DNA from 2 places in the Virgibacillus alimentarius genome. Region 1 is predicted to be linked to the other one. Evidence: a T-box and tRNA genes for the amino acid it is inferred to sense, from the RefSeq annotation. Region 1 holds a T-box; the other holds one or more tRNA genes.
What was found. A T-box is a leader RNA that pairs with one kind of tRNA and senses whether it is charged. The one in region 1 lies ahead of serS (serine--tRNA ligase), so its partner is inferred to be a tRNA-Ser.

Region 1 (11,342 bases):
ATTAGTAAGCTTGAGGATTATTCGGAAGAACTGGAATAAAAGTTTTTTAGTTTTAAGTATATGAAATGTGGGTGAGATAATGTCTATGAACGAAAAAGTAACAAATGAACAAGCATATGATGCGGAGCAAATACAGATTCTTGAAGGTTTAGAAGCTGTTAGGAAACGCCCTAGTATGTATATTGGATCAACGAGTGAAAAGGGACTTCACCATCTTGTTTGGGAAATTATTGATAACAGTATTGACGAAGCGTTGGCAGGGTACTGTGATCATATACAGGTAATTGTCGAAAAAGACAATAGTATTACTGTTAAAGATAATGGCCGGGGAATTCCGGTTGATACGCATGAGAAAACAGGAAAATCTGCACTGGAAGTTATTATGACTGTCCTCCACGCAGGCGGAAAGTTTGGTGGTGGCGGCTATAAAGTATCTGGTGGTTTGCATGGTGTAGGTGCATCCGTAGTAAACGCATTATCCAGTAACTTAGAAGTATATGTGCATCGTGATGAAAAAGTTTATTATCTAGGGTTTGAAAAGGGAGTATCTCAAGAAGACATTAAAGTAATTGGCGAGACGGATATTACAGGAACAATTATTCATTTTAAACCTGATCCGACTATTTTCACAGAAACTACTGTATTTGATTTTGAGACGTTAGCGCAACGTCTTCGTGAATTGGCATTTTTAAATAAGGGAATTTCCATTTCACTAGAAGATAAGCGAAATGATGAAGAGCCTGTTACTTATCATTATGAAGGTGGAATTATCTCTTATGTTGAATATCTTAACCGAACCAAAGATGCTTTACACGAGCCATTTTATTCTGAAGGTGAAGATCAGCAAATAGCAGTAGAAGTATCTATACAATACAATGATGGATATGCTAGCAATCTTTATTCCTTTGCAAATAATATTCATACGTATGAGGGTGGAACGCATGAATCTGGATTTAGGACTGGACTGACCCGTGTCATCAATGATTATGCTCGAAAAAATAATTTATTTAAGGAAGATGATCCGAATTTATCCGGAGATGATGTTCGGGAAGGGATGACTGCTATTGTTTCTATTAAACATCCAGACCCGCAATTTGAAGGGCAAACAAAGACAAAACTCGGAAACAGTGAAGTTCGCACGGTGACAGATTCTGTATTTAGTGAAGCATTTTCAAAGTTTCTTTACGAAAACCCTTCGATCGGAAAAACAATTGTTGAAAAGGGACTTATGGCTTCTCGTGCTCGTATGGCTGCAAAGAAAGCTCGAGAATTAACTAGAAGAAAAAGTGCCCTGGAAGTTTCCAATTTACCGGGTAAACTAGCAGATTGTTCTTCAAAAGACGCAGAAATAAGTGAATTATATATTGTTGAGGGGGATTCTGCTGGGGGTTCTGCAAAACAGGGACGAGATCGCCATTTCCAAGCTATCTTGCCTCTTCGCGGTAAGATTTTAAATGTGGAAAAGGCCCGTTTGGACCGCATTTTATCGAATAACGAAGTACGAATGATGATAACAGCACTAGGTACGGGTATTGGGGAAGACTTTGATATCAGCAAAGCCCGTTATCATAAAATCGTTATTATGACGGATGCAGATGTCGACGGAGCGCATATTCGCACATTATTATTGACGTTTTTCTATCGTTATATGAAACCGTTAATTGAACATGGTTATATTTACATCGCACAACCACCACTTTATAAGGTCCAACAAGGAAAAGCAGCACATTATGCCTATGATGATGCAGAATTAGACCGTATTTTAGAAGAAATTCCTAAATCACCGAAACCAGGTATTCAGCGTTATAAAGGTTTAGGTGAAATGAATGCGACACAGTTATGGGAAACAACCATGGATCCAGAAACTCGAACATTACTTCAAGTTGAGTTAACCGATGCGATGGATGCGGATGAAGTTTTTAATATTTTAATGGGTGATAAAGTGGAACCGCGCCGAAACTTTATTGAAGAAAATGCGCAATATGTTCAAAATTTAGATGTATAAGGGGAATCTACAAAGGGTTTTCCAGTAGGAGGTAATCAAATGGCGGATCAACAACGTCCCAATGTTCAAGAAGTTAATATAAGCAAAGAAATGCGTACATCTTTTCTTGACTATGCAATGAGTGTTATTGTAGCGCGTGCCCTGCCGGATGTCCGTGATGGGTTAAAGCCTGTTCATCGTCGCATATTATATGCAATGAATGATCTCGGGATGCATGCGGATAAAGCTTATAAAAAATCTGCACGAATCGTTGGGGAAGTTATCGGGAAGTACCACCCCCATGGTGATTCAGCAGTTTATGAAGCAATGGTTCGTATGGCTCAAGATTTTAGTTATCGAAATATGCTTGTAGATGGTCATGGTAACTTCGGCTCGGTTGATGGTGATTCAGCAGCAGCAATGCGTTATACAGAGGCACGTATGTCCAAAATATCAATGGAACTATTACGTGATATTAATAAAGACACCATCGATTACCAGGACAATTATGATGGTACAGAGAGGGAGCCTGTCGTCTTTCCAGCAAGGTTTCCAAATTTACTTGTTAATGGCACGTCTGGGATTGCAGTTGGAATGGCCACCAACATCCCACCACATAATTTGGGAGAAACCATTGATGCCGTTTTGGCGATTAGTAAAGATCCGGATATTACGATTGATGAACTAATGGAGAATTATCTGTATGGCCCCGACTTTCCTACAGCTGGGCAAATCCTTGGGAAAAGCGGTATACGCAGAGCCTATGAAACTGGGAAGGGTTCAATCACAATTCGGGCTAAGTCTGATATCGTAGAGCAACCGAATGGGAAATCAATGATTATCGTTACTGAATTACCATATCAAGTCAATAAGGCAAAATTAATTGAAAAAATAGCTGATCATGTTCGTGATAAACGGATAGATGGCATTACTGATTTACGTGATGAATCTGATCGAAACGGGATGCGGATTGTTATCGAATTACGTCGTGATGTTAATGCAAGTGTTGTTTTAAATAATTTGTATAAATACACAGCCCTACAAACAACATTTGGTATTAATATGCTCGCCTTAGTAGAGGGCCAGCCAAGGGTACTATCCATTAAGCAATGTTTAGAGCATTATTTGGAACATCAAAAGGTGATTATCAAGCGACGTACTGCTTTTGAATTACGCAAAGCGGAAGCACGTGCTCATATTTTAGAAGGTTTACGAATTGCACTTGATCATCTGGACGAAGTCATTTCATTGATTCGTAACTCAAAAACCACAGATGTAGCAAGGCAAGGGTTAATAGAACGCTTTAATCTTTCTGAAAAACAAGCACAAGCAATCTTGGATATGCGCTTGCAACGACTAACCGGTTTAGAAAGAGAAAAGATTGAAAATGAATATAATGAATTAATCCAATTAATTGATGAATTAAAGGCTATTTTAGCTGATGAAGAGAAAGTATTAGAAATCATCCGTGAAGAACTCAACGAAATAAAAGAGCGCTATAACGATGATCGCCGCACCGATATTGTGCCTGGTGGTGTAGACTTCTTTGAAGACGAGGATTTAATTCCTGAAGAAAATATCGTCATCACGCTAACACATCAAGGATATATTAAACGCCTGCCATCATCCACCTATCGTACACAAAAGCGTGGAGGCCGTGGTATTCAAGGAATGGGCACTAATGCGGATGATTTTGTGGAACATCTTGTATCAACCTCTACACATGACACTGTTCTTTTCTTTACAAATAAAGGGAAGGTTTATAAGGTGAAAGGCTATGAAATACCTGAGTTCAGTCGAACAGCTAAAGGCATTCCTATCATTAATATGATTCAAATTGAAAGAGATGAGTGGATTAATGCGGTTATTTCAGTAAATGAATTTAGTGAAGATGATTATTTATTCTTTACGACGAAACATGGCATTTCTAAACGGACAACACTATCTCAATTCAAAAATATTCGTAAGGGTGGATTAATTGCTGTAGGTCTTCGTGATGAAGACGAATTAATTTCGGTACGGCTAACAGATGGCACAAAAGATATGATGCTTGCAACGGAAAATGGTTATCTCATCCGTTTCCATGAGAGTCAAATAAGAGCAATGGGCAGGACTGCTGCAGGAGTGAAGGGTATCACTTTGCGTGGTGGAGATGTGGTGGTTTCTATGGAAATTATTGAAGAAGACTCTAAGATTCTCCACATTACCAATAAAGGATATGGAAAACAAACCCCTGAAGAAGAGTACCGTACTACTAATCGTGGTGGAAAAGGTATTTTTACATGTAAATTAACAGATAAAACAGGTGATGTTGTTGCAGTAAAGGCGGTTACTGGAGAAGAAGAATTAATGCTTATTACAGTTGCCGGAGTATTAATTCGCATCCCTGTAACCGATATATCCGAAACCGGCCGCAATACAATGGGAGTGCGTCTCATTCGTCTGCAAAATGATGAAGAAGTGGCGACTGTTGCTAAAGTTGAACATGAAGAAGATGAGCAAAAAGGACAAGAAGAAGCATCGCAATCTGATTCAGAAGTAAACAAGGACGAAGAAAATAGACCAGACGAAGAATAAAAACGTAAAGGATGACTCAGAAGGCCAAACACTTTCTGAAGTCATCTTTTTTGCTATCTACTTGCTAAAAGCTTTACTGGTTATTTGGAAAGATGCATTTGATAAAGCAGTTGTCCAAGTAATAGCGGAATCTTTTCAAATGTGTATGTGAGAAACTGAATGATAAATGGATAGTCTACTTCAGGTTTGGTTGTTAAAAGCTCTCCCCACCATTCTGTTTCATACCGGGATAACATACTCAGATTATATAATAATAAATAATGAATCATTACTTCCGAAATATGGATATCATGTTCTCGGAAGATTGGAAAATGAATGGTATGATCCAAACAATGGAAAAAGAAAGGACCATAAGATTCTGAGATAGGTTTTTCTAATTCGACGGACAGAAATGATGACTCACTTTTAATATGTTCTATATTTGGTAAATACGTCTGTATACGCTGAATAAAGGCTTTTTTTGTTAAATGATAGCTATCTAATAAGGATATAGGAAATTTTAAAATTCTTGAGTCAAGCTTACCTATTATCGTTAATTTTTCGCTATTTTGGAGACGGAATAATGAAGATATTTCGGGAATTAGGGATAATAGATCATACATTTTGATTTTGCCAAAAGGAAACTGGCGTATAGAAAACAGATGTTCAGAAAAATAGGGGAAAAGACCATTATGCTGTAATTTGATTTCATCTTGGATAAATGTATAATCTTTTTTTTTCCTTTTCCTAGTTGAGACACCATGTGCTAGCATAGATGTTGATTCTGGATAATTTGGCCTTTTTGTTAAAAGACAAGCCTTAATAAGATGCGTCATTCCATAAAAATATAGAATAGGCTGCAGCATGGGTTTACTGTCTTTGCCACTTGTGTAAAATTGGTATCCATGCTCCAAGTAATACATAAAAGTATTACAATTTTCATAGCTCTTTGCCTCAGCATTCGATATTTGTCTTTTTTTATAACATTGATGAAGAAAGTGTTGTGCAGTTTGCTGGGATTGTAAATAAATATAAAAGTCTTTTATGCGCTTTTTATTCATCCCATTACCTCTCTTTACTATTTAAAAAATTTAGAATCTATTTACTTTTTATCGATGAAGAATCTGTTATTGAAAAAGCATTTGTGATCACGTATTGTATATTACAATAGACTACTGTATAGTTTCACCAATTTGATTAATTATAATCATAGTTCATATATACGAAACTTAAAAAATAAGGAGGAAAAATGATGCGTGAAGATAAGTTTGCAAAAGAAGGGTTAACATTTGATGATGTTTTATTAATGCCAGCTAAATCAGAAGTTTTACCAAGTGATGTAAATGTGGGAACAACGTTATCAGATCATTTAAAATTAAATGCTCCTTTAATTAGTGCTGGTATGGATACGGTAACAGAAGCATCTATGGCAATTGCAATGGCTCGCCAAGGCGGCTTTGGAGTTGTTCATAAAAACATGTCCATTGAGGATCAGGCAGAGATTGTTGACCGTGTAAAGCGTTCTGAGAGTGGTGTAATTACAAATCCATTTTTCTTAACTCCTGAACATCAAGTGTTTGATGCTGAACATTTAATGGGGAAATTCCGCATTTCCGGAGTACCGATCGTTAACAATATTGAAGACCAAGAATTAGTCGGTATTTTAACGAATCGGGACTTACGCTTTATTCAAGATTATTCCATTACTATCGCAGATGTTATGACTAGTGAAGATCTTGTAACTGCTCCAGTGGGCACAACATTGGAAGAAGCAGAGAATTTAATGCAGAAATTCAAAATTGAAAAATTACCTTTAGTTGATGAAGCAAATATTCTTAAAGGCTTAATTACAATTAAAGATATTGAAAAAGTAATTGAATTCCCAAATGCTGCAAAAGATTCACAAGGGAGATTAATTGTTGGTGCTGCTGTAGGCGTAACGAATGATGCAATGAAACGTATTGAAAAATTGGTTGAAGCAAGTGTCGATGTTATTGTCATTGATACAGCCCATGGACACTCCAAAGGGGTGTTAGAAAAAGTAAAAAGTATTCGCGATGCGTATCCAAATCTCGATATTATTGCTGGAAATGTTGCTACAGCAGAGGCGACAAGGGACTTAATTGAGGCTGGCGCATCAATTGTTAAGGTCGGTATTGGACCTGGTTCTATTTGTACAACCCGTGTTGTAGCAGGAATAGGAGTTCCACAAATAACAGCAGTAAATGACTGTGCAAAAGCAGCTTCGGAATATGGTGTTCCTGTCATTGCAGATGGAGGAATCAAGTATTCTGGTGATATTGTAAAAGCATTAGCAGCGGGCGCTCACGCGGTTATGCTTGGAAGTATGTTTGCGGGCGTTACAGAAAGCCCCGGTGAAATGGAAATATATCAAGGAAGACAATATAAAGTGTATCGTGGCATGGGATCAGTAGGAGCAATGAAGGCGGGCTCTAAAGATCGCTATTTCCAAGATTCTTCACAGTCGAACAAATTAGTTCCTGAGGGAATTGAGGGAAGAGTCGCTTATAAAGGTCCGCTGGCAGAAACATTTCATCAGCTAATCGGAGGACTTCGCGCTGGTATGGGGTATACTGGTTCAGAAACAATTGATGCCCTCCGAAATGAATCTCAATTTATTAAAATTACCAATGCGGGACTAAGAGAGAACCATCCGCATGACGTTCAAATAACCAAAGAAGCACCGAATTATTCCGTTCAATAGACGCTTTAATAAGCATAAAAAATTCCTAAATAATAATATAGATAGGGACACTTCCCTATCTATTTTTTTACTTTTTATTATGGTAAAATAACAAAGGTGTGTCTCGTTCGTTCTAAAAATAAAAATGTTAAAGGTGAAAAGTGGAGGTAGAGAAAGTTGAAACACAACATAGGAAAGGGTTTGTCATTTTTACTCATAACTTTTGTAATGACAGCATTGTTTTCAGCACAACCAAATGCTGTACAAGCTAAAGAATTAAATCTTAATGCAGAATCAGCTATATTAGTTGATGCTGAAACAGGGAAGGTTTTATATGCAAAAAATCCAGACATCGAACTTCCACCTGCTAGTATGACCAAGATGATGACAGAATATCTTGTTTGGGAAGCTATTGAAAAAGGGGAAATAGATTGGGAGACAACAACGCAAATCAGTGACTATGCATATAGTATATCTGCAGATGAATCATTTTCAGGAGTAGGTTTGAAACAAGATAAGGATTACACTGTACGTCAGTTATATGAGGCAATGGCGATTAATTCCGATAATGCAACAACCATTGCACTTGCTGAACTTATTGCTGGTTCAGAAGGTGAATTTGTAAAATTAATGAATAAAAAAGCTGGAGAAATGGGACTGCCAGAGTATAAATTTGTAAATTCCAGCGGCTTAGATAATAAATCACTAGGTGATAATCATCCGGAAGGGACAGAACCGGATGAGGTGAACTTAATGTCCGCCCGTTCTGCCGCCATATTAGCCTATAATTTAGTAAATGATTATCCAGAGGCACTTGAAATATCAAAAATTCCAGAAACTGAATTTGATGGTCAAACCATTCGCAATTGGAACTACATGCTTCCACATGATGCGTCCTATCTGAAACAATTTGCTTATGAAGGGGTAACAGGTTTAAAAACAGGTTTTACAGACCTTGCCGGCTATTGCTTTACTGGAACAGTTACGCGTGATGGAAAGCAGCTAATTTCTGTCGTGATGAAAACAGAAAGCGAAAAAGAACGCTTTAAGGAAACTGCAAAACTATTTGATTATGGATTTAAACATTTTACAATGAAAGAGTTATTCCCTAAAAACTATCAATTGAAAGGTAAATCAACGCTTCCAGTAATAAAAGGAAAAGATGAAAATATAGATATTGCGCTTAAAGATGCGATTCAGGCCCCAGTGAAAAAAGGGGACGAGAAAAAATATAGTGTCAAATACCATTTTGATAAAAAGAAATTAAATAAAGATGGGGAATTAACTGCGCCCATTAAAAAGGGAGAAAAGATAGGGACTGCTGAACTTGTGTATGATGGTGATGATGACTACGGTTACCTTTTCGATAAAAAAGATAAACAAACGGTTGATGTAATCGCTACAGAAGAAGTGGAGAAAAAGAATTGGTTTATGCTAGCGTTAGGAGCAATTGGCTCTTTCTTCGCAAATTTATTTTCTACTATTGTTGATACTGTTAAAGGCTGGTTCTAAATGGTATTATATAAATAATCGCTTTTAAATTTTAAATTGTGAGAATACAGGGGGAAATCAAATGACAAATGCTAGCGTAGAAATACCTAAAAATGGCGTTATTATGGATGTTGTTAACGCTGAGCAAGCTAAAATTGCTGAGGAAGCTGGAGCAGTAGCAGTTATGGCCTTAGAGCGAGTGCCATCAGATATTCGCGCAGCTGGTGGAGTAGCCCGCATGGCTGATCCTACGATTACGGAGGAAGTGATGAATGCTGTTTCTATTCCAGTTATGGCTAAAGGCCGCATTGGACACATTGTCGAAGCGCGTGTGATGGAAGCCATGGGTGTCGATTATATTGATGAAAGTGAAGTGTTAACACCAGCTGATGAGGTATTCCATCTTAAAAAATCAGACTATACGGTTCCATTTGTATGTGGATGCCGTAATTTAGGCGAAGCAGCGCGCCGCCTTGGTGAAGGTGCTTCCATGCTTCGTACAAAAGGTGAGCCTGGTACAGGGAATATTGTCGAAGCGGTACGTCACTTGCGAGAAGTTAATTCAGAAATTCGCCAGCTTGTAGCAATGTCTGAAGATGAAGTCATGACCTATGCTAAAAATATTGGAGCACCTTATGAACTTTTAATGGCTATTCGTAAAGAAGGACGTTTACCTGTAAATAATTTTGCAGCAGGTGGTGTTGCAACCCCTTCTGATGCGGCATTAATGATGGAGCTGGGTGCTGACGGCGTGTTTGTAGGTTCAGGTATTTTTAAATCCGATAATCCTAAGAAATTTGCAGGAGCAATCGTTCAGGCGACAGCAAATTACAAAGATTATAAATTAATTGGCGAGCTTTCTAAAGATCTAGGTACTGCTATGAAAGGGATTGAAATGAGTACATTAGAAGCAGGAGAGCGTATGCAGGATCGAAGTGAATAAAAGCAAAGCATAAGGTTAATAATGATCATATGTACTTGCATCTTACTTATTTATTCGCTATGATATATCATAATTCTTATACAATGTTTAACAGTAGCGATAGGAATTAGTAATAGCATTAACTTCTATAGAGAGTCGATGGTTGGTGAAAATCGGTGTAGTGTGCTATGAATCCATCCTTGAACTGGTTTATTGATAGATTATTTATGTAGATAAACCCGGTTAAGTACCGTTAATAACTGTGAGCCGGAAGGGTTATCCTCTTCAACAAGGGTGGCAACGCGGGAAATACACTCTCGTCCCTACTTTTTTAGGGCGGGAGTTTTTTATTTTTATTGAGCTAGGATCTTTCATATAAGGAGGAAATAACTATGTTGGATATGAAATTTTTGCGCAATCATTTACAAGAAGTAAAGGATAAACTGAAACATCGTGGAGAAGACCTGTCGGAACTTGAGAAATTTGCTGAACTTGATGAAAAGCGGCGCACATTAATCAAAGAAACAGAGACATTAAAAGCAAAGCGTAATGAAGTTTCAAAACAAATTTCTGTATTAAAAAAGGAAAAAAAAGACGCAGATACAGCAATTAAAGATATGCGTGAAGTAGGAGATCAAATTTCCAATTATGACAAAGAACTAAAGGAAACTGAAGACAAATTAGCTAATATTATGTATGCTATTCCGAATATACCACATGAAAGTGTACCAATTGGAGAAGATGATGAGGATAATGTGGAAGTACGAAAATGGGGAGATGTACCAGAGTTTACGCATGAAGTAAAGCCACATTGGGATATTGCTAAGAATCTAGATATACTGGATTTTGAAAGAGCCGCAAAAGTTACCGGAAGCCGTTTTGTTTTCTATAAAGGAATCGGAGCAAGACTTGAACGAGCACTTTTTAATTTCATGATTGATCTGCATGCTGATGAGCACGGCTATGAGGAAATGCTACCACCATATATGGTAAATCGTGCAAGTTTAACAGGTACTGGACAACTGCCAAAATTTGAAGAGGATGCTTTTCGTGTTGCTGATTGGGATTACTTTATGATACCAACTTCTGAAGTACCTGTAACGAATTATTATCGTGATGAAATCATGGAGGAACTGCCAAAAAAATATGTTGCATTTAGTGCAAATTTCCGGTCTGAGGCAGGTTCTGCCGGAAGAGATACTCGAGGTCTTATTCGCCAGCATCAATTCAATAAAGTTGAACTTGTTCATTTTTCAAAACCAGAGGAATCATATGAAACATTAGAGACATTGACGGAAAATGCGGAGAAAGTGTTACAATTATTAAATCTGCCTTATCGCGTTATGAGCATGTGTACGGGTGATTTAGGATTTACAGCAGCAAAGAAGTATGACATTGAAGTATGGATTCCAAGTCAAGAAACATACCGCGAAATATCCTCTTGCTCTAATTTTGAGGATTTCCAGGCAAGACGTGCCGGAATCCGGTTTCGAAGGGAAGCAAACGGAAAGCCCGAGTTTGTTCACACACTAAATGGATCAGGTGTAGCTGTTGGACGTACAGTTGCAGCTATCTTAGAAAATTTTCAGCAGGAAGATGGCTCAGTCGTTATCCCAGAAGTTTTGCGTCCTTATATGGGTGGAAGAGAAGTTATAAAGTAAATTTTATCTCATTTTGGCTGAAGT
Region 2 (11,342 bases), on a different contig from region 1:
GATTTTTCAATCAGTTCCGTATTATTATTGTCGATGCCTTTTTTCCGCATTTCCAATGCTTCTAAATTATTTTCAGTGGCCTCTTTTAATTGATCAATAGATTCACTTAATTTTTCTGGATTAAGATTTTGAGTCCGATCTCTATCCAATATTTTTTCTAATTCTGGAAAAAGGCTCTCTGTAAATTTTTCTGTTAGCTTATTTCCAGAAGTAGATTGATTTTCTATTAATGCATGCAAGGCATTCAATGCTTCTTGCTGGAATGCAATCAATTCCTTTAAATGTTTAGAAGAAACTTTCAAATACTCTGCTATTTCAATGGTCCGTTTAATTTGTTCTTTTAAGACATTAATATTATCTAAATTAAAGTCCAAATTATATTTCTTTTTAATAGCTTCAAGCTTGTCATAGTAAGATTTTAATTCTTCCATGTATTTCTTCACATGTTCTTCATATACTTTTTCTAATTCTTTTTTCTTCTGTTCTGATTTGGTTTTCATCAATTCTCCTTTGTATTCTAATAAGTTTACAAACGTATTTAATGGTTTGACTAATTTTTCCTCTAATTGATCAAGATCTTTTGGATTTGAATTGGCTTTAAGTGATTTTGCATCCCTTAACGCTTTCTTGGCCTCAGGCAATACTTCATTAATAAATACCTCATACTGTTCTTTTTCGATATCCATATTTTGAGCTTTGTCGATCGCTTCCATCGCTTTGTTGTGATGTTCGATTGCGTCGTTCATATTAATGTTCATATATTGATTAATTTTATCTCGCTCTTCCTCTAAATGATCATCAATATCCTTTTGGTTACTTTCTGATTGAGCACTGTTTGTATCTTCCGATGTTGTCTCGATTGGTATTTCCTTATCCTCACAACCGGATAATATCAACATAGCACTCATTAACGATATCCAAATAAATTTTAACTTCATTCGACAAGTACCCCTCTCATTATCTTGGTTGATTTATTATCAAGTCAGTGGCACTAAGCATTGCATAATAATAATGATATTAAGAATGTATTATACTAAGTATTATTAAGTTTGGAAAGGAATTTACATATAGTGATCAAATTAGGGAATTAGAATTACTTAATACAGATACAGTTATACCAGACCACCATAAGACGTGAATAAATCATTCGTTTTGACAATATAGTAAAAAAACTAATGTTTTACTTTTTTCAATAAAAATTTACATGAATGTCTATTTTATAATGGTTCTTCCCTTCATTTTATGTTATAACTTAATAAGGAATGACTAAAATGGAGGTTAAATAATGATTTATGTAATTTTGACATTAGTAATAGTCGCTATTGTGTTATTTATTTTATCTTTTTTTATGAAAGATAGGTTTGATGAGATGGAAAGTCAATTAGAACAAATCTCTATTTCAACAATGCAAGATACATATCAATTAAAAAAGAAAATCAAAGTTTTAGAAGAGGAACTTCTCTCTGATGATATTTCTCTAGATAACTATTCCAAAAATAAATAAGCAATTAGCTATATGAAAGCATATTAATATTCATTGAGGGGATATACATGAAACAACCTATTCGTTATTTTGCTATAGGATTATTTACAGCGGCTGCAATTTTATTACTGGCATTCTATAAATTTGATACATCAAAGGCAAACTTAGATAATCTATCAACCGATGAAATGATTGAAGCCATAAAAACTGATGGGTATCACGTTGTTACAGAAGATGAATATATCACACTATCTGTAAATGATGAACAAGATAACAGCAAAAACAGTAGTTCTAAGCAAAAAGAAAAAAACCAAACAAATTCTAAAAAGAAAAATAAGGCAGAGAAAAATGGTAACAAAAAAGAGAATGATGAAACGCAAACAGAATCAGAAACTTTTACAATTAACATAGAGTCTGGGATGTTACCTTCAGAAATCAGCGAGACTTTAGCTGAAAATAATATTATTAAAGATGCAACTAAATTTGATCAATACTTAGAGAAAAACGATTACAGCCAACAAATTCAGCTAGGAAAACATAAATTGAATAATAAAATGAGTAGAGAAGAAATTGCAGAAGAACTTACGAAATAGCAGTAATTAATAAAAATCCTAAACTTTTGTTTAGGATTTTTCCTTTTTAATTATTCTCTTTTTTACTTTTCTTATCTCGTTCCTCTTTAAGGTCAAAATATTCATCTAAAATCTTCTCTCCAATTAAATTGTTAATTGGATGTTGTCCACTTACATTCCCCGTATTAGGTACAACGACAGCAAAAGCTACTTCAGGTTCGTCAAATGGTGCATATCCGACTAATGTCAGATTTTCCGTCTCAGCTAGTTTTTTCCCATCCTCGTACACTTCGTGCTGTGCAGTACCCGTTTTACCAGCAGGATCGTAATCTTTTCCTGAAAAATAGGATGAAGCTGTGCCTCCAGTTTCCTGGAAGGCTTTACGAAATCCTTCCTGAATTCGATTAAGATTTTCATCCTTAATCCCAATTTTATTTAGTACCTTCGTATTAATACTTTTTTGAATAGGGCCAGTCCCCTCACCTTCAGAATCAGGGTCTCGAATTTCTTTCACGAAATGAGGACGTACTCTGTAGCCATCTGACGCAATTGTTGAAATATATTGTGCTAATTGCATTGTTGTGTACGTATCATATTGGCCAATTGAAAAGTCGAGTAAATTAGGTGGTGTTTGTCCTACATACCCAGTCGCTTCATAAGGAAAGTCGACTCCTGTTGAAACCCCTAAGCCAAATTGGTGAAAATAATTCCTTATCTCTTGAACGGATTCAGGATTAAATTGAATTGATTTTCCACGTTGATAATCATATTCCCCACCCATGCGCATAGCGATATAAAACATGTATACGTTTGAAGACCGTTTTAAAGCATTTATATCATTAATGGATCCTAAGTTAGAGACAGAACTTTTTTCTGGTGTACCTGCTATCTTGATTGGGGCATCGTAAAATGTTTGACCAGGTGAAATAACATCTGATTGATATCCCGCTGCTATTGTTGCCCCTTTAATAGACGATCCGGGTCGATGTGCCTCATATAATGCTTTATAGGCTGCATTTTCAAACTTGCCTTCCTCACGGTCATAATGCTGGCCGGACACTGCTAATAATTCGCCAGTTTGAGGATTAATGACAACAGCGAATGCATCGTTCAAAAATCGGTTTGCATGCGGGTGTTTTTGAATTGCTGTTTTCAGCTCTTTTTTTACAATTTTATCTACGCGTTTTTGCAGTTCCATGTCGATAGTTAAAACTAAATCTTTCCCGCGCTGTCCTTCTACAATAACCTCGGAATCAATTACTTGTCCAGATTTCGTTGTTGTATATTGCACTTGCTCTTTTCTGCCACGTAAAACTTCCTCATATTGTTCTTCCAAACCACTTTTACCAACACGATCATTTCTACTATAACCTCGTGTTAGGAAATAATCGATTTTTTCCGCAGGGAGTCCCTCTTCTTGCGATGTAATCGATCCTAGAAGTGATTTAAAGCTATCCTTAAATGGATAGGAACGATTCCAGTCGGTTGTAGCATTAACTCCAGGAAGTTGGTCTAAATGTTCTGCAACACGTGCATATTCTTTCGGAGTAACATCTTCGTTTTTAATTATTTGTGGAGTTAGGGAATATGCTTTATCCAACTCTTTTTTAATGACCATTACCTCAAGTTCTTGTTTTGTAAAATCACTAATTTCTTTCTCTGTTATCCGGTCTAAAATCGTATCGTATTGTTCTGCATTACTCATTTCATTTGCTTCTTCTTCAGAAAGGCGTTTATCTGCTTCTTTTTTATTTTTTAAATACCAATACTCTTTTTTGTTGCGTTCAGTTAAGCCATCGATTCGCTCTTTACTGTCCATCGATATATATTCCGCTAATTTTTCCGCTACTTTTAATTTATCTTCAGCCTGTGTACCTTTTGCTGGTGTATAAGTTATTGAATATAAAGGTTTATTGTCTACGATTACATTTTGATTTCGATCAACAATTAATCCACGAGGCACAGGAATTTTGGTTGTATCTTTAATTGTACGGTCAATTTCTTCCTGAAACCCTTCGCCATGTAGTATTTGAACAACTCCCAATTGAAGAATTAAGCCACAGAATAGTAGAAACACGATAAAAAAGATGATATTTAAACGGAAAGGAAGTTGTGGTCTTTTTTTTCTTTTTTTATTTTTCACTATTTATTCCCCTCATTTTGTCTAAAGCTATATAAATCCTTTCCTATTATAGCATTTAATTTATGAAATTCTAACTCATTTAACGATTTTTTTCATCAGTTATTCGATCTTTTATCATGATTTCTTTTTCTGGGGAGCTAGTCAAATATATATTTTTTACAAATAAATAAATAAAAAGATGACCTGAACCAAAAATCATTAACAATATAGGAATTGCCAGTTCAGAAGAGAAATTGATAACAGTCAGAAGAAAAATACTAATGGATATTACTCTCCCGATATTCACAAAAAATTCTCTGACAACGATATATTCAACACGTAAATCTTTTGCATCCCGCGCCTTACCGATTACATCATAAGTTAATGATACATACGGTACACTGATAATTGGATAGGCAATACCAATTATAATCGCATATATAAGCAATTTGGTATAACTAATTTGAAATAAAATGATATAAAGTGAAAAGTACAGCATGGCAGCTCCAATTAATATAGCTAACTTCCTTCGGGCGGGTTTAATGAATTTCGTTGCAATAAAATAAAATACTAATGATAAACCAGATAAAAGTAAATTAAACATACCCAAGGCAAATTCACTTTTGGTCACTAAAAATACCCAGATTGTGATAACAAATAGGAAAATCCCTTCCCTTAAACCTTGGAAAATATGGGCATATAAAATTCGGTTCCAATTTTTATTATGGTGCCTTTCTCTTAAAATTTTTTTAAATTGAAAGCTTCCTTCTGCTTGACGCCGTTTTAAAAAGAAGCTACAGGCTACAGCACAGATAAACAAAATAAAAGAAATCGTAAATATTGTCGTATACCCTGTATTATCTGACATTTTCGCAATGATAAACCCAGCAATTAACGGGCCAACCATTCCTCCAAAAGATTGCAAGACACCTAGGAATCCATTAAAAAAATCACGTGTATCTGGTTCGGTAATTTCAAATGTTAAAACATCAAAAGCAAGCCAGTAAAATCCATAACCGATACCGAGCAGGCTCCCGAGTATGAAATTATAAGTAGCTGCCTTTTCTCCAATGATTAATACACTCATAAAAAATACAGATAAGAAAATAACCCCTAGTCTTAATACAATAATACGATCAATTTTTTTTGCAGTCTTTCCTGCCAAAATGAAAGTAATAGGTTGAAACAGGTATATAGCTAGGTTATAAACAGCGATAGTAATATAGTCACCCGCTTGTTTCCATAAATAAACATTTACAAAAGTGTTAGAAAGAAAAAGCCCTAACGAATAGAGCCCTCCAATAATTAACAAAAAAATTAAATCACGATCAATATCCATTTTTTCTGATAAAAAACTAAGTTTTTTTTGCATATCTCAAGGCTCCTTTTTCTCTTTAAATAGTGTGAGCAAATCGGCATGAGATATACAAAAAGCCCTCACAAAAAAATTTATATAAAGCCAATATAGCTGTTTTTGCATAAAAAAATACGAGGATATTTCCTCGTATTTTTAAACTCATTCTTATTTAGCATTGTTATAATTCTTGGCTACCTCATCCCAATTTACTACATTCCAGAATGCAGAAACATATTCAGGACGTCTGTTTTGATAGTTTAGGTAGTATGCATGCTCCCAAACATCTAACCCCAATATAGGCGTTTTCCCTTCCATTAAAGGACTATCTTGATTAGGAGTACTCATTACTTCTAGTTCACCATTATTAACTACTAACCATGCCCATCCAGAACCAAAACGTTTTTTTGCAGCTGTTTCGAATTCTTCTTTAAATTTATCAATGCTTCCGAATTTACCATTAATTTTATCAGCAAGTTCTCCTGATGGATTTCCTCCACCGTTTGGTGATAGAACTTTCCAGAAAAGACTGTGGTTAGCATGTCCACCACCGTTATTTCGTACTGCAGTACGGATGTTTTCAGGTACATTCTCTAAATTGCTTATAAGGTCTTCTAACGATTTAGATTGAAGGGTTTCATTACCTTCTAAAGCACCATTTAGGTTTGTAACATAAGTATTATGATGCTTTGTATGGTGAATGTTCATTGTTTCCTTGTCGATTGTTGGTTCTAAAGCATCGTATGCATAAGGTAGTTCAGGTAATTCAAATTTAGCCATGATTAAATTTCCTCCTTCAAAATTATTCTAAAGTAAAAGGATATATTATTCACCTTTACTTATCAAGAGTACCAAAGCGTTTCAACTCATGCAAATATTTTGCATTCTCTTGAAGTCCTTGATTAATGTAAGTTGGATGAAAGATGATCTACGCTTTCACATACTTTTTCTAGCAATAAAATAAACAATGAAATTTCAGAAAAATTACCCTCAAAAAAAACAAGCATTTTTGCTTGTTACGTCATTTAGTGGTGGCTCGGGACGGAATCGAACCGCCGACACAAGGATTTTCAGTCCTTTGCTCTACCGACTGAGCTACCGAGCCATTATTTCTATTTATCTTAGCAAGTTTATGTATGGAGGAGGAAGAGGGATTCGAACCCCCGCGGGCTTTGACACCCCTTTCGGTTTTCAAGACCGACCCCTTCAGCCAGACTTGGGTATTCCTCCGTATAATGGTGGACCCTGCAGGATTCGAACCTGCGACCGATCGGTTATGAGCCGATAGCTCTAACCAACTGAGCTAAGGGTCCTTAATAAAATATTTTACTAATGTAATGGGGCGACCGGTGGGAATCGAACCCACGAATGCCGGAGCCACAATCCGGTGCGTTGACCGCTTCGCCACGACCGCCAAATGAAGTAGATTGGTAGCGGCGGAGGGGATCGAACCCACGACCTTACGGGTATGAACCGTACGCTCTCGCCAGCTGAGCTACACCGCCAAATAAGGCTCCACAGGTAGGATTCGAACCTACGACCGATCGGTTAACAGCCGATAGCTCTACCGCTGAGCTACTGTGGAATGATTTTAGTATCTATTAACAATCGTTCTTTTTCCCTGGCATCTACATGTTTATTTACAGTTAATTGGTTCTTCAAGGTTACTTATAACTAGATCGGTAAAGTTTAACAAGTAATTAGTTAATCAAATTTACATTTTCTCTATGAGATAATGTCTTTATATTTTTTGATATTGGTTAGGCACGAAATATAATTTATCATGTTCGACACGATCTGTCAATTATTTTCTTGAAATATTTTTTAAAATATTTTTTTAAATAATTAGTATGTATTGTTGTCTTTAGAAACAACAATACATACTATAGCACTTTCTTATATAGTTTTCAATACTAAAATTCAATTATTTTCTTAAATACATAAATGATGCGATTTAATCCAGTACCTCTTCTGCTATATTTACTGCATGGTCACCAATTCTTTCTAAATTACTTAATATATCGACAAAAACAATGCCTGCTGAACCGTTACATTTTCCTTCATTCATGCGAATAATATGTTTTTTACGATAATTTCTCTCCATTTTATCTATTTGATCTTCTTTTTGTGCAACAGCAAGCGCTTCTTCTCTATCCATTGTCTCAAGAGCTTTAACGGCCTGCTTTACGGTTAAAATCGTTAAGTCAAACATATCATTCAGGTCTTCTTGTGCCTGTTCTGTAATATTAACTTTGTTTGAAATTTTATAATCAATCAGTTCAACGATATTTTCGAAATGATCCCCAATTCGTTCAATATCGCGAACGGTGTCCATAAGTGAAGTGTGTTTTGCACTTTCTAATTCTGTCATTGTTCCACTGGAAATGCTTATCAAATAATCCGTTATTTCCCGATCGAGGTTATTTAAAGCTCCCTCAACTTGAACAGCCATCTCCGAATATTTTTGCTGTTGCGTTGTTAAATATAAATTCGTCTCCTCGAGGCCTTTGTATGCGTATTCGCCCATGCGAACAATTTCGGATTTTGCTTGATCTAACGCTAGGGTCGATGATTGTTGAATAAATATAGGATCCAAATGCTTTGGCTTATACTCAATTATTGTATCTTCACCCGGTATAATTTTTGTAACTATCCATGCAAGTATACCAATAAAAGGAAATTGAATAACTGTATTGGCCATATTAAAACTTCCATGTGCAAATGCAATTGTCATTTCCGGATTTAAATTTAATTGGCCTTGTAAATAGCTCACGAACGTTGTAAATAAACTTAGAAAAATTAAAAAGATAGCTGCACCCATTAAATTAAAAATAACATGTGTAAATGCAGCTCTTTTTGCTGCAACTGTCGCACCAAGTGATGCTAAAATGGCTGTTATAGTGGTTCCTAAGTTATCTCCCATCAAAACGGGTATAGCTGCTTTTAGTTCTATTGCTCCTTCAGCAAACAACCCTTGGAGTATACCAATTGTTGCACTAGAACTTTGTACAATTAATGTGAAAACAGTACCAATAACAACACCTAGTATTGAATTATCACTCATACTGACCGTGAGTTCATGGAATGCTTCTAAACTGCGCAGCGGTTCCATACCAGCACTCATTAAATCCAACCCAAAAAATAATGCACCAAACCCAAAAATAGTTTGTCCAATGGCATTCACTTTTTGATTTTTAAAGAAAAATAGTAAAAAACATCCTACAGCAATTATTGGTAAAGCGTATTCCCCGATATCCAGGCCTATAATAAACGCAGTTATGGTGGTACCAATATTTGCCCCCATAATAACGCCTATCGCTTGTCTTAAAGTCATAAAACCAGCATTAACTAGGCCTACAGTTAACACAGTAGTACCTGAACTACTTTGTATAAGAACAGTAACAATAATTCCAGCTAATACACCCAAAAAAGGATTACTTGTAAATTTGTCAAGAATATCTCTTAACCGATCTCCCGCAGATTGCTGCAATCCATCTCCCATGTATTTAATGCCTAATAGAAAAATACCTAAACCGCCAATAAATTCAAACAGCATAGCTTGTACATCGATTTCCAATGGTTAAACCTTCCCTTCACTTTCTGTCAGATTATGTCGTATACCATTCCATTATTAATAAATAACTTTATTTTGTAAAGTATCTTCGCAAATACTTTACATTAAATTTACAAATCACAAATGATACTTAAATTAGTTTTTTAACTTGACTTGTTTAATATGTTTGATATGTTGGCTGTAAAAAAACGCAATGAACGAAAGTGATCATTCATTGCGTTTTTTTATTTTATAATTGCTTCACCAAAATTTTTGTACCATCAACTTCTATTACTTGTATTTCATTATTTTTGGGGATCCATTGTCCATTTGAAATGGCACTGTAATCCTTATCATTAATCCGAATTGTTCCTACAGGTCGTAGGTCATTTAGTGTAATTCCCTTTTCTCCGAGTAGCTGATTATAATCAGCGTTTAAAGAATTATAGCCAGCCTCCTTCGTTAATCTGTCTTTCAACATAATTTTATTCCACATCTCCCGTTTCTTAAAGATTTTCAAGAAAATGAAGGAAGTTCCCGCTCCTATTAAAACACCACAAATGGCATATATCCCAGCAGTAAATGTAGGAGAAGCTAATGCAACAGAGGTTAACATTACAACTAATCCAATTGCTGCAAGTGTTCCGTCATTTAATACTTTTCCATCAATGATAATTAGTAATAAACCGATAAAATAAATAATAAGCATAAGAACAAAGGATTGAGTTTGAAGAAATACTGAAAAATAAACAGTGATAAACCCTATCCCTAATATTGCAAATCCTCCACGCATATTAACAAGAATTTCTCCTATTAAAAATAGTGTACCAAGTCCTGTAAAAAGTAATGCCAACCAATCTGATGAAAGAAAAAATTCCACGATTTTACCACCTTTTAAAATAATTTTTTGGTGATTTTTTAATTAAGGAGTTTAAATATGGAGTTTAAAAGGATATGTATCATTTTATTTCTTTTCTTATTTATTATGAGTATCTATAAAGATTTAACAACAGGAATCATAAAAAATACGCTAGATACAAAAATTGATACAGAAATTACAGAAAAAGCTAATATTCGTACTGCAAAAATTAAAGTATATCCCGGAGATACAGTATTATCAATAGTTGAGCAAATAAATAACAATCATCACCAAACACCAAATATTGACATTGAGCAAATTATCATTGATTTTAAAAAAATAAACCCTGATGCGGATCCATATAAACTAGAAATTTTTAAATATTATTATTTTCCCTTGTACCATAATAACATATAAATGGAAAGAGGCCGATAATAATCAGCCTCTTTCTCTACACGAATGGAATAACAAAAAGCGTAATTAAAATTGATATTACACCCGCAGCTATAGCTGTATTTCCTAATGCATCTGCACCACGACTTCTGGAAATAAAACCTAAAATAATCCCAGCGCCGCCTAAAATGATTGGCATCATAAAAAAGGATATGACTGATAAAGCGATACCAATCCATCCATAAACACTGTTTACTTCTGTATCGTTATCTTCTTCATCTACACGAAGCTGCTTATCAAAATCATCAGCACTAATTTCTTCTGCTACTTCTTCATCATTTCTTCTGCTTTCAGGGGTGACAGCAGGCGGTTCAGTTAAATTAGAAGATACCAGATCATCGTTTGACTTTTCCATTTCCTTTGTATGATCATGTTCATCCATAATGCTAATACCTCCTTTTGCTGTTTGAGGTGCATGTATAGTTTATGATTACTTTCTAATTATCATTTATGTTACATTTTACCAAGATTACTTCGGTTGGTTATTTTTACTTTCAATTGGTTAATTTTTAAGCATTGTTGCATATAGTAAAGAGAATAAGTTAAGGAGAATGATAAATATATGTCTAATTTTTTAAAAAGTTTAATCATAAAAAAGTTAGAGAACCTTACGGCTGATGAATTATTATATTATGCTAAGCAATATGGATTTTCCGTTACTGAAAAGGAAGCAAAGGATATTACGACTTATGTGAAAACTCATCCTATAAACCCCTTTGATGAGAATGAACGTATTAAAATGCTTCAAGCCTTAACGCAAATAACAAACGCTGAAACTGCAAAGAAAGCACAAAAAATATTTAATGAGCTGGTACATTCTCAAGGTTTAGGTCATCTTTTTTATTAATTTAAAATATCAAAAAAGGAATGAGGCCCTTGGGAGCGTCATTCCTTCATTTTTACTGGCTAATAATTTCATTTTTTAAATCAGGTTTGAACTCTCCTT

Region 2: it has a tRNA-Ser gene. The T-box ahead of serS (serine--tRNA ligase) is inferred to sense a tRNA for this amino acid. The anticodon was not compared.

What each region holds. Positions count from the first base shown of each region.
Region 1 covers NZ_JAGIKX010000005.1:25,576-36,917, forward strand. The annotation lists gene remB (extracellular matrix regulator RemB) at 1-39, shown strand, start outside; gene gyrB (DNA topoisomerase (ATP-hydrolyzing) subunit B) at 80-2,005, shown strand; gene gyrA (DNA gyrase subunit A) at 2,045-4,561, shown strand; gene J2Z81_RS05080 (YaaC family protein) at 4,642-5,601, opposite strand; gene guaB (IMP dehydrogenase) at 5,793-7,265, shown strand; gene J2Z81_RS05090 (serine hydrolase) at 7,422-8,756, shown strand; gene pdxS (pyridoxal 5'-phosphate synthase lyase subunit PdxS) at 8,818-9,678, shown strand; T-box leader at 9,766-9,985, shown strand; gene serS (serine--tRNA ligase) at 10,050-11,318, shown strand.
Region 2 covers NZ_JAGIKX010000002.1:26,686-38,027, forward strand. The annotation lists gene J2Z81_RS02245 (coiled-coil domain-containing protein) at 1-938, opposite strand, end outside; gene J2Z81_RS02250 (hypothetical protein) at 1,286-1,504, shown strand; gene J2Z81_RS15740 (endolytic transglycosylase MltG) at 1,552-2,076, shown strand; gene J2Z81_RS02260 (peptidoglycan D,D-transpeptidase FtsI family protein) at 2,123-4,198, opposite strand; gene J2Z81_RS02265 (MFS transporter) at 4,278-5,549, opposite strand; gene J2Z81_RS02270 (superoxide dismutase) at 5,700-6,311, opposite strand; tRNA gene J2Z81_RS02275 (tRNA-Phe) at 6,561-6,636, opposite strand; tRNA gene J2Z81_RS02280 (tRNA-Ser) at 6,669-6,761, opposite strand; tRNA gene J2Z81_RS02285 (tRNA-Ile) at 6,768-6,844, opposite strand; tRNA gene J2Z81_RS02290 (tRNA-His) at 6,870-6,945, opposite strand; tRNA gene J2Z81_RS02295 (tRNA-Met) at 6,960-7,036, opposite strand; tRNA gene J2Z81_RS02300 (tRNA-Asn) at 7,045-7,116, opposite strand; gene J2Z81_RS02305 (Na/Pi cotransporter family protein) at 7,486-9,108, opposite strand; gene J2Z81_RS02310 (NfeD family protein) at 9,335-9,964, opposite strand; gene J2Z81_RS02315 (hypothetical protein) at 10,022-10,360, shown strand; gene J2Z81_RS02320 (MATE family efflux transporter) at 10,395-10,778, opposite strand; gene J2Z81_RS02325 (DUF2624 domain-containing protein) at 10,959-11,243, shown strand; gene J2Z81_RS02330 (deoxyribonuclease IV) at 11,296-11,342, opposite strand, start outside.